Linked DNA regions of Mastigocladopsis repens PCC 10914. The protein of the gene in region 1 binds, or shares a complex with, the protein of each later gene. Links are inferred from orthologs where the notes say so. Each region holds a gene or a part of one and is shown in the gene's direction. Other genes may lie near its edges.

Evidence for each region. Proteins that work in one complex are often made in the same cells at the same time.
Region 2: the proteins of MAS10914_RS0117350 (region 1) and atpC are in contact, whole or in part, in a cryo-EM structure (PDB 9ITS), measured with the Chloroflexus aurantiacus proteins. The link is inferred for Mastigocladopsis repens PCC 10914 from one-to-one orthologs. Residues at the interface, in WP_012258894.1 of Chloroflexus aurantiacus: Pro2, Arg9, Arg10, Arg12, Ser13, Val14, Asn16, Val17, Ile20, Thr21, Met24, Val27, Lys31, Arg34, Ala41, Thr42, Pro44, Tyr45, Arg48, Met49, Val52, Arg88, Leu90, Arg142, Asp145, Ala146, Lys148, Leu149, Val205, Asp206; in WP_012258892.1 of Chloroflexus aurantiacus: Glu6, Val8, Thr9, Ala10, Glu11, Arg12, Val13, Thr26, Lys27, Asp28, Pro39, Leu40, Met41, Thr42, Ile43, Phe66, Glu68, Val69, Leu70, Arg73, Thr75, Leu77, Ala78, Asp79, Arg102, Gln107, Arg110, Asp111, Leu114, Ala117.

Annotation. Positions count from the first base shown.
Region 1 is NZ_JH992901.1:3,405,496-3,411,850, forward strand. The notes cover bases 1-2,975. They hold MAS10914_RS0117350 (F0F1 ATP synthase subunit gamma), read left to right. Parts: upstream 1-1,001; coding sequence 1,002-1,949; downstream 1,950-2,975. Other genes in these bases: atpA (F0F1 ATP synthase subunit alpha), read left to right, coding at 1-813; MAS10914_RS34325 (hypothetical protein), read left to right, coding at 1,968-2,183. Outside these bases: MAS10914_RS0117360 (DsbA family protein), read left to right, coding at 3,188-4,012; MAS10914_RS0117365 (CAP domain-containing protein), read left to right, coding at 4,277-5,023; MAS10914_RS0117370 (CAP domain-containing protein), read left to right, coding at 5,538-6,233; MAS10914_RS36230 (hypothetical protein), read left to right, coding at 6,292-6,355. UniProt on the Escherichia coli protein: Produces ATP from ADP in the presence of a proton gradient across the membrane. The gamma chain is believed to be important in regulating ATPase activity and the flow of protons through the CF(0) complex.
Region 2 is NZ_JH992901.1:6,041,130-6,045,614, reverse strand. Bases 1-2,796 are described here. They hold atpC (ATP synthase F1 subunit epsilon), read left to right. Parts: upstream 1-1,089; coding sequence 1,090-1,503; downstream 1,504-2,796. Other genes in these bases: MAS10914_RS0128920 (TIGR01548 family HAD-type hydrolase), read left to right, coding at 2,595-2,796; MAS10914_RS0128925 (30S ribosomal protein PSRP-3), read right to left, coding at 2,123-2,422; atpD (F0F1 ATP synthase subunit beta), read left to right, coding at 1-999. Outside these bases: more of MAS10914_RS0128920, read left to right, coding at 2,797-3,404; MAS10914_RS0128915 (Tab2/Atab2 family RNA-binding protein), read left to right, coding at 3,491-4,282; dcm (DNA (cytosine-5-)-methyltransferase), read right to left, coding at 4,249-4,485. UniProt on the Escherichia coli protein: Produces ATP from ADP in the presence of a proton gradient across the membrane.

The DNA of each region.
Region 1 (6,355 bases):
CAATTCTTGGCTCCTTATACAGGTGCTTCGATTGCTGAGTACTTCATGTACAAAGGTAAGGCAACTCTGGTTATCTATGATGACCTATCCAAGCAAGCTCAAGCTTATCGCCAAATGTCCTTGCTCCTGCGCCGCCCACCCGGACGGGAAGCTTATCCTGGAGATGTGTTCTACATCCACTCCCGCTTGTTGGAACGTGCAGCAAAGCTGAGTGACGAATTGGGTGCAGGGAGCATGACCGCCCTACCAATTATCGAAACTCAAGCAGGTGACGTCTCTGCTTACATCCCCACCAACGTAATTTCGATTACAGACGGTCAGATCTTCCTGTCTTCCGACCTGTTCAACTCAGGTGTCCGTCCCGCTATTAACCCCGGGATTTCCGTGTCGCGGGTAGGTTCTGCTGCTCAAACCAAGGCAATGAAGAAAGTTGCCGGAAAATTGAAGCTGGAATTGGCGCAGTTTGACGAATTGCAAGCCTTCGCACAATTCGCATCTGACCTAGATAAAGCAACTCAAGACCAACTAGCACGGGGTGCGCGCTTACGCGAACTCTTGAAACAGCCGCAAAACGCACCTCTGGCAGTTTATGAGCAAGTAGCGCTTCTCTACGCTGGTATCAACGGGTATTTAGATGAGGTTCCAGTAGATAAAGTCACTGCTTTCACTCAGGGACTGCGTGAGTACTTGAAGACCAGCAAACCTCAGTACACTCAAGGAGTGCAAACCAAGAAAGCACTGGGTGACGAAGAGGAAGCAGCTTTGAAGGAAGCAATCAACGAATACAAGAAGACCTTCTTGGCAACAGTGTAAATCAGGAATCAGGAATCAGGAGTCAGGAGTCAGGAGTCAGCAAAAATATGTTAGTTCTCTCTTGACTTCGGAATTCTGAATAAAAAACCTTCCTGGCAAAAGTATAAGACAGGAGTTAGGAGTAAGAAGTTAGAAAATAGCTTCATCCTGACTCCTGAATTCTAAATTCTGAATTCTTGTAAAAGATTATGGCAAATCTCAAAGCAATACGCGATCGCATTCAATCAGTAAAAAATACCAAAAAAATTACAGAAGCCATGCGGCTGGTAGCTGCTGCTAGGGTGCGTCGCGCCCAAGAACAGGTAATTGCTACCCGTCCTTTTGCTGACCGTTTGGCACAAGTTCTGTATGGTTTGCAGACCCGTCTGCGGTTTGAAGATGTAGACCTACCTCTGTTGAAAAAACGCCAAGTTCGGTCAGTGGGGCTGTTGGTAATTTCAGGCGATCGCGGTTTGTGCGGTGGCTACAACAACAATATTATCAAGCGTGCCGAAAATCGCACTAAAGAACTCAAGGCAGAAGGTCTTGACTACAAATTTGTCATCGTAGGACGCAAAGCCGGTCAGTACTTCCAACGTCGCGAACAGCCCATAAACGCTACCTTCACTGGCTTAGAGCAAATTCCCACTGCCGCTGAAGCCACCAACATTGCAGACCAATTGCTTTCGTTGTTCCTCTCAGAAAGCGTAGACCGCATTGAGCTAGTTTACACCAAGTTTGTCTCCTTGGTAAGCTCTCGTCCTGTGGTGCAAACCCTGCTTCCCCTTGACCCCCAAGGTTTAGAAGCACAGGATGACGAAATCTTTCGCTTGACAAGCCGTGGTGGTGAATTTGAAGTCACACGGGAGAAAGTGACCACCCCAACCCGTGTTTTACCTCGCGACATGATTTTCGAGCAAGACCCAGTACAGATTCTCGATTCCTTGCTACCTCTGTATCTAAGTAACCAACTGTTGCGGGCGTTACAAGAATCAGCCGCAAGCGAACTCGCAGCGCGGATGACAGCAATGAGCAATGCCAGCGATAACGCTAAGGACTTGATTGGTTCTCTCACACTGTCTTACAACAAAGCGCGCCAAGCCGCAATTACCCAGCAAATCCTAGAAGTTGTCGGTGGTGCCGAAGCACTAGGTTAGAACCAGAGGATGAGGAAGATGAGGAAGCGAATGGAAAATTTCTACTCTCCCTTATCTCCCTTATCTCCACGGCAGCCGCACGCCACTTGCTATCTCCTATGCCTGCGGCACGCCGTAGGCGTTAGCGTAAGCTCCTCCTACGGAGGCACGGAGACGCTTCGCGTGTCCGAAGGACATAGGGCTTACAACGGTGGAAACCCCCGCACGGCGCAGCCTCCTCGTCTCCCCCGATAAAAATTCAAAAATTTTTTCTAAAACTGACAGATTTCAACCAGAGCGTACTATAATCGTACTATAGATGAACCACATGGGGCTTTAACGGTTTCGACGTGGTGGCGAAAGCTACTCTATGATTCAGGTCGAGAGTGAGTCGTCTCTCGAAAATCAAAGGCTCAAAAAAAAAGTAAATGCGAACAACATCGTACCTTTTGCTCGTAAGCAAGCTCTAGCAGCTGCCTAATAATCTCTAACAGATTCGAGCGTCTCTAGTTTGACTCCGTTAAGGGCTAGAGACCAACCCCCAACGGATGCTCTAGCAAGTATCTCTGGTTTGCTTGCTAGCTAAGAATTAACCAGAGCATCCTAGCGTTCGGGATAATGAACGTTTCCCGCCTTGAGGATCAGAAAGGCTAAACCTGTGAATGAGTGGGGGGTCAATACCCATTGCGGACATGGGTTCAACTCCCATAAGCTCCACTAATAAATAAAACATGAAATCCACCTGGTAGAGTTATAGCTAGGTGGATTTTGTTTTTTATGGCTGAATCAAAAGTAGTTGTGACTTGTCAAAACCCAGCTTGTGGCAAGGAATTTAGCAAGCCAGTAGCTAAGTTTAATTGTAAATATTTCTGTATTTCTTATACCGTAGCATCTACCAGTTTTTCGAGAAAAATCTAGTGAGAGCAAAATCGCTGTACTCGAAATCACAAAGCTTTAATTAATAGCTAATAACTCAAATCATGTCTTACACCAATAGCCTTCAGGCTTTAGCCTGCGGCTACAAGAACCAAATCTGCCTAGGCAAACTAGCAATTTCTCTAATGTGCTGTCCATGATAGCAGAATTAAACAACCTATATATATATCACTTTTTTCTCACGGTGTGGAGTAATTTTTCCAACAGTATTACTAGAGTTTATACAAAGACCTATTAGTGATGTGTAATTTTGAGCGATCGCTATTACCCAACTCAGTGAATACTAAGAAATGGTAGAAATTGTATCAACAATCTGTTTCTGTATGCGTGCATTTTCCTACTGGCTCGGTAAAAATGTTCAATGGCTAGGTCGTTTAGTAGCACTATGCATACTGTGTTTAGTGTTAGGTTCATCACTCCCGGCAGATGCAGCGAATCGCATCAGTCCTCAATTAGAACAGCAAATCTTACAAGTTATCCGGGAACACCCGGAAGCCCTCATAGAATCAGTACAAGCGTACCAACAAAAGCAACAAGCACAGATACAACAAGCACAACAAGAATTTGTGCGTCAAATGAAAACCAATCCCCAAGAGGTGATTGGTGAGTCTCCCACGACTGGCTCAACTGAGTTTAAGACTTTATTGGTAGAATTCTCAGATTTTCAATGTCCCTACTGTGCCCAAGCACATAAAACCCTAAAACAGTTTATGGCAAAGCATAAGGATGAAGTCACTTTGGTTTATAAACATTTCCCTCTCACACCTATTCATCCTCAAGCAATGCCAGCAGCAGTTGCTGCTTGGGCAGCACAACAACAAGGTAAATTTTGGGAGTACCAAGACGCGCTCTTTACCCATCAAAAACAACTGGGAGAGCCTTTGTATTTAGACATTGCCGAAAACCTAAATTTGGATCTCGAAAAGTTTAAACGCGATCGCTCTTTGGGCGGCTCCCTTTGGGAGCATCGGCAAAGCCGCGCCCTTACGGGCGAACGCCTCCTTGGTGAAACTGCAATTGAGAAAGATGTACAGCTTGCTGAGAGATTGGGACTTTCTGGCACTCCCTTCTTTGTGATGAATGGTGAAACTTTGTCGGGTGCATTGCAGGTTTCGGATCTGGAGAATGCATTGAGTCGTGTTCAGTAAATTCTCGGCTCTAACTAAGTATTATATATTACATATTTTTTGATACGTACGTAGCTTGAGAATCGCAGGTAATCGCTCATAAAGCCTACTTCGGTAGGCTCACTGTTTACTGTCTTTGGTTTGCAAGGTTACAAAGGTTGCAGAGTACTGAGTTCAGTTTAAGTGCTCTATTAAACCAAGTACCACATAATTAACCCGAGCAAAACGTGGTGCATCCAAGACAACCCTATTAACTTCGGTGGAACAGAAATCATGAGGTCATTAATGCGTCGCAGTGGATTCAGTGTGTTTTTCCCTATGACTCTGATAGCAACTTGTAGCTCTCAACTATTTATATCCAGCCCATCTTTAGCAGGAGAAGAATATGTAAGGAATGCCGCTCCCAGTGCAGTTCAAGCAGTCAATCCTACTTTAGATACACAGCAAACTTACCTGACGCCTTTGGAACAACAAGTTATGAGCGAGATGAACAAGGTACGGACAAATCCCAAGGCATACATCCCTATCTTGGAAAGCTACAAACAGCGCTTCCAAGGTAAGCGAGTAAAAGTTTCTAATCAAGGCTTCATGCAAACACACGAAGGGCTAACAGCCGTTGATGAAGCAATTGAGTTTCTCAACTCAGTGAGTCCTGTTAGTGCTTTAACCACATCTAAGGGAATGTCTTTAGGTGCTAGAGATCATGTCAAAGATAATGGAGCACAAGGTAAGAGAGGTCATCATGGCAGCGATGGTAGTAACACATCTACTCGGATTGACCGCTACGGACATTGGCAAACCACTGCTGGGGAAAATATCAGTTATGGTCCCACGACGGCTCAGGAGATCGTCATGCAGTTAATTATTGATGATGGAGTGCCCAATCGCGGTCATAGAAAAAACATTTTTAACCCCGCTTTTAAAGTGGCTGGGGTTGCTTATGGAAATCACGCCAGATACAAAACGATGTGCGTGATTACCTACGCAGCAGGATATCAAGAAAAATTGATTTCAGCAAATGGGGGTAATTAAACATGGCTTTTTGGGGTTGGGAATAGGGAATGCGAAATGGTTCTTTCCTATTCCCTATTTCCAGCCCGAACGGGTTACATTTATTTGTGCCGACCTGCTGAATTGAAATTTGTTAGCACTCTCTCGTTAAATGCTTTTGCATTATAACGGGAGTTTTTTTATGACAGCGGTTTTCAGCTAAGGTGGCTATAGCTCAATACGGTTCAGATAAGACCAAAACCCTTATCAGGAACACAATGTAGAGACGCGCCATGGCGCGTCTCTACACCTGACCGAATCTCACCAAAAATCCTTAACTGAACCGTATTGGGCTATAGCTATATCTCAAATGTCTATCACATAAGCTTTTATGGGCAATGCCCACCAGAAGATTTGTGGTCTAATCATCAGAATAAGCGGTGTAACATTCGTCTGCTTTAAAAACGAGAAGCTTATCAAGTCATCTGGAAACTAGTTATAAATTTATGGATCTCAATACATATTGATTGGTCGCTTCAAAGTTATGAGGTCGTTGATGCGTCGGATGGTATTTTGGATATTTATCCCCATGACTTTATTAACTACATCTTGTGATGCATTGTTTGAGTCTGACTCCTTTGTACCTAACATTCCTGAAGAAGAAGATTCTGATGTTTTGGTACGCCCAAAGACTCTTTCGCGTCTTGAACAACAAGTGATTGTAGAAATGAATAAGGCGAGAACAAATCCCGCTGCTTATGCTGCTGTATTAGAAAACTATAGACAACGTTTTGAAGGCAATCGAGTTAGAATCTCTAGTCGAGTCTATTTGCAAACACACGAAGGAGTCAAAGCGGTTGATGAGGCGATCGCCTTTCTCAAGTCAGTCCGTCCAGTGGGATCTTTAACGGCATCCAAAGGAATGTCTTTGGCGGCTAGGGATCATGTCAAAGACCAAGGCTCAAAAGGGATTCTGGGTCACAAGGGGAGCGATAAGAGTGACCCCTTTACTCGCCTCAACCGCTACGGGAGTTGGAAATTCACTGCTGGGGAAAATATTAGCTATGGTTCCCATACGGCACAAGATATTGTTATGCAATTAATTATTGACGACGGAGTACCCGATCGCGGTCATAGAACAAATATGTTTAACCCTACTTTTAAGGTGGCTGGAGTTGCTTTTGGGGTTCACACTGCATACAGGCAGATGTGCGTGATTAACTATGCAGGAGGATATAGAGAAAATTCGTAATTGAGAATTCATAATTTGTCTAAAAGCTTTGTTACGCACTCTCAAGAAGTCATAATTGATGCCAATTTATCATTTAAATATACTGGATACAACAACTGTTGAACATCAACGCGCCATTCTTG
Region 2 (4,485 bases), 2.6 Mb from region 1 along the record:
CCCTATCGACGCGGTGGTAAGATTGGTCTATTTGGCGGTGCTGGTGTAGGCAAGACCGTCATTATGATGGAGTTAATTAACAACATCGCTACAGAACACGGTGGAGTGTCAGTGTTCGGTGGAGTGGGTGAGCGCACCCGTGAGGGCAATGACCTTTATAACGAAATGATTGAATCTGGGGTAATCAATAAAGATAACCTCAATGAGTCAAAGATTGCCCTAGTATACGGTCAGATGAACGAGCCACCCGGAGCGAGAATGCGGGTTGGTCTTTCGGCACTGACAATGGCAGAATACTTCCGCGATGTGAACAAGCAGGACGTGCTGCTGTTTATTGACAACATCTTCCGGTTTGTGCAAGCAGGTTCGGAAGTGTCAGCTCTGTTGGGACGAATGCCTTCTGCGGTAGGATATCAGCCAACATTGGGAACTGACGTAGGTGCATTGCAAGAGCGCATCACCTCCACCAACGAAGGGTCAATTACCTCAATTCAAGCGGTATACGTACCTGCTGACGACTTGACCGACCCCGCACCAGCTACCACCTTCGCTCACTTGGATGGAACAACGGTACTGTCTAGGGGTTTGGCTTCCAAGGGGATCTATCCAGCGGTAGATCCTCTTGGTTCCACTTCCACAATGTTGCAGCCCAACATTGTTGGTGGCGAACACTACAACACAGCCCGTGCAGTACAATCAACTCTCCAGCGTTACAAGGAGCTTCAGGACATCATCGCCATTCTCGGTTTGGATGAATTGTCTGAAGAAGACCGTCTCATCGTGGCGCGTGCGCGCAAAGTCGAGCGTTTCCTGTCCCAGCCGTTCTTTGTGGCAGAAGTGTTCACCGGTTCTCCTGGTAAGTATGTGAAGCTGGAAGATACGATCAAAGGCTTCAACATGATTCTGTCTGGTGAATTGGATGATCTGCCAGAGCAGGCTTTCTACATGGTTGGTAGTATTCAAGAAGCGATCGCCAAAGCCGAAAAACTCAAAGGGTAATTAGTTAATGGTTAGTGGTTAGTAGTTAGTGGTAATACCAACTAGCCACTAACTACTAACCACTAACAACTACCGAAAAACATAAAACAAATGACATTAACTGTTCGTGTAATTTCCCCAGATAAAACAGTATGGGATGCGCCAGCTGAAGAAATCGTTTTGCCCAGCACCACTGGTCAGCTAGGCATCCTCAGCGGACACGCACCACTATTAACTGCCCTAGACACGGGTGTGATGCGAGTACGTTCTAGTAAAAATCAGGATTGGGTGGCTATTGCCTTATCGGGTGGCTTTGCCGAAGTCGAACAAGATGAAGTCACAATTCTGGTAAACGGTGCAGAGCGTGGTGACAAAATTAACCTAGAGGAAGCCCGTGCTGCTTTGAACGAAGCAGAAACTCGTTTGAATCAGGTCAAACCAGACGACAGACAAGCACAAATCCAAGCAAAGCAGGCTTACAAACGTGCCCGCGCCCGTTTTCAAGCTGCTGGCGGTATGGTATAGATGCGTTTAGGTAGGGTATACGCCCTACCTACAAGTTATGACTTTTGATGACCTAAAGGCGAGAGGCTGCCGTTGGTAGCCTCACCCTCATAATAACTATCATTACTACTGATGATAAGATATCTATTTTTTTTGCAAGTTGTTTAAAGTCAAATGAGAGCGAATAGATAAGTATAAATTAATAGTTTTTAAAGAATAATGTTTGAATTGCAATTGCTTATGTAGAGACGTTGCAGCGCAACGTCTCTACACATATGTCATTATCACAAGTAACCCTTAACTGAACTGTATTGAGGTATAAATTGCTGTGATAACACTCTTAAATTGTGGGAGGTAAACACTGGTCAGGTCATTGGCACTCTTTCAGGCAATTCCTGGTCGGTGGTCACAGTGGCTTTCAGTGCCGATGGGAAAAGGTTGATGACCGGCAGTAGAGACAAAACACTCAAGCTGTGGAGGGTGAGCACAAAAGAAGAAGTTGCTACTCTTTCTGGTCATGTAGACTCAGTATCTGGCGTTGCTGTTAGCCCTGTTGCACAACTGATTGCTAGTGGCAGCAGGGATAAAACCATCAAACTCTCGGAGCTTCTTCAACAGCAGGGCAGTTGATTATACAACTCTAGGCGCTACCTGTAAAGCCAACTTCGGGAAATTTTAACTGAGCTTCAGCCATCGGACGGTTTCTGCCTTCTTCTTGCCAGTAGTTAATAACTTCTGTGGCTTTATTGAGCAATTCCACCCGATCCAGTTCAGTAATCCAGTGTTTTGATTCTAGCTCCTTTTTTAACTCTTCCCAGGCATCATTCCTTGGCCAGAAAAAGTACTTAGTCAAAGGACTTGTGCCTTTGCCTACGACTTGATCGACTGCCAAAGCGACGTTTTCGTCTAACCACAGTATTTTCAAAATAAACTTGGACAATCACACCTCCCTTGGAGTATCCGGGCAACATTCACTAACGCATGCGATCGCTTATTTTAACGCAATATCTAGCAGCTTACCAAATAGGAATTAGGCTTTGAGTATTTTGGAATTTTGAATTTTCTCACCATTTCCCAATCTAAAATCTAAAAATCTAAAACCTACACGTTCTATGACCGAACAATCCTCAACAAAAGCGATAATCGTTTTCGATATTGACGGCGTTGTGCGCGATGTCAGTGGTTCCTATCGACGAGCGATGGCAGATACTGTGGAGCATTTCACGGAGGGAGCGTATCGCCCAACACCACTCGACATAGACCAACTCAAGTCCGAAGGCATCTGGAATAATGATTGGGAAGCATCCCAAGAATTAATTTACCGCTACTTTGAAACTCATTCCTACTCCCGTGAACAATTACAACTCGACTACAATGCCATTGTCGCCTTTTTTCAATCGCGCTATCGAGGCTTAGACCCCCACAATTGGACGGGATATATCTGCAATGAACCATTATTGTTACATCCTAGCTACCTAGAGGAACTGACAAAAGCTGAGATCCCTTGGGGATTTTTCAGTGGTGCAACTCGTGCTTCTGCAACTTATGTTTTGGAAAAACGCCTTGGCTTGAAGTCTCCAGTATTAATTGCAATGGAAGATGCTCCTGGTAAACCAGATCCCACTGGACTTTTTGCTACCATTCACCTGTTGGAGTCTTGTGGTAGTAAAGAGAATCACAAATCAATACCAGTCATCTACGTGGGAGATACAGTTGCTGATATGTACACAGTGGAAAAATCCAGGGTCTTGGAACCTACGCGCACTTGGATTGGTGTAGGTATTTTACCGCCACACGTACAGGAAACAGCAACGCGACGTGATGCGTATACTGAGACATTACTAACAGCAGGAGCATCGATAGTTTTGAGCAATGTACAACAACTGAGTCCGCTCAAAATAGAAGAACTACTGGGGATATAAGAGGTGTAGGAGGTAGGGATGTGCGTTAAAGGAAAACCCTTACCTCTTATATCCAATCTTAACCAACAAATAGATGCGTAAGTCCTATGAAAATTTGGCAAGCTGATTTTTATCGTCGTCCGCAGACAGAAGCATCAGGACAAGTGATGTGGGAGTTGTTGATTTGTGACGAAACTCGCAACTTTGAGTATCAAGCAACTTGTCCGCAATCGCAAGCAAATTCAAGTTGGGTTGCTTCTCAACTTCAACAAGCAGCTGGTGAACATTTACCAGATGTTATTCAGGTGTTTCGTCCTCAGTCTTTAAGTTTAATAGAACAAGCTGGACGCAGTTTAGGCATTAGTGTTGAACCAACCCGTCGCACATTGGCATTAAAACAGTTGTTGCAAGAAAAGCAATATGCCATATCCTTGGATAAACCACCCCCAATGCCATTACCAGAAAACCTTTGGGGAGAAAAATGGCGTTTTGCTTCACTGAGTGCTGGTGATATGGCAGAAGCGTTTAGCGATCGCCCCATTCCTATTTTAGAAATACCAGAATATCTCTTGCCGATCAATCTCGGTTTGGCGTCAACAGTTGCTGTCCCCGGTATAGTCATTGATGGTGGAAGGCAATCGATGCGTTTGGCTCGATGGCTGGAACAAGCGCATCCCGTAGCATTAAATTACGTTGCTGGTGCGCCTAATGGTTTAGTGTTAGAAGCTAGCTTGGTTGACAGATGGATTGTTGCCACGTTTGAAGATCAACAAGTCACTGCTGCTGCTCAAGTTTATCAACAGCGTCAGCAGCAAAGTCAAGGACTACATTTTTTGTTAGTGCAACCCGATGATTCCGGGATGACTTACACCGGCTTTTGGTTATTGCGTGAAGAGTGAGCGATTGCATTTTCAAATCTCTGAGTTCGTTGTTGGGTATAATACAACGTTTTCATAATGACTTCTTGCGCCACAGCTTTTACTACATTAATGCTCACCGAATTTCCCAATTGATGGTAAGCCTTATTATCATTGGGATGAAGTATAAAGCTATCAGCAAAACCTTGTAATCTCGCCGCTTCGCGGGGGGTTATTCGTCGAAC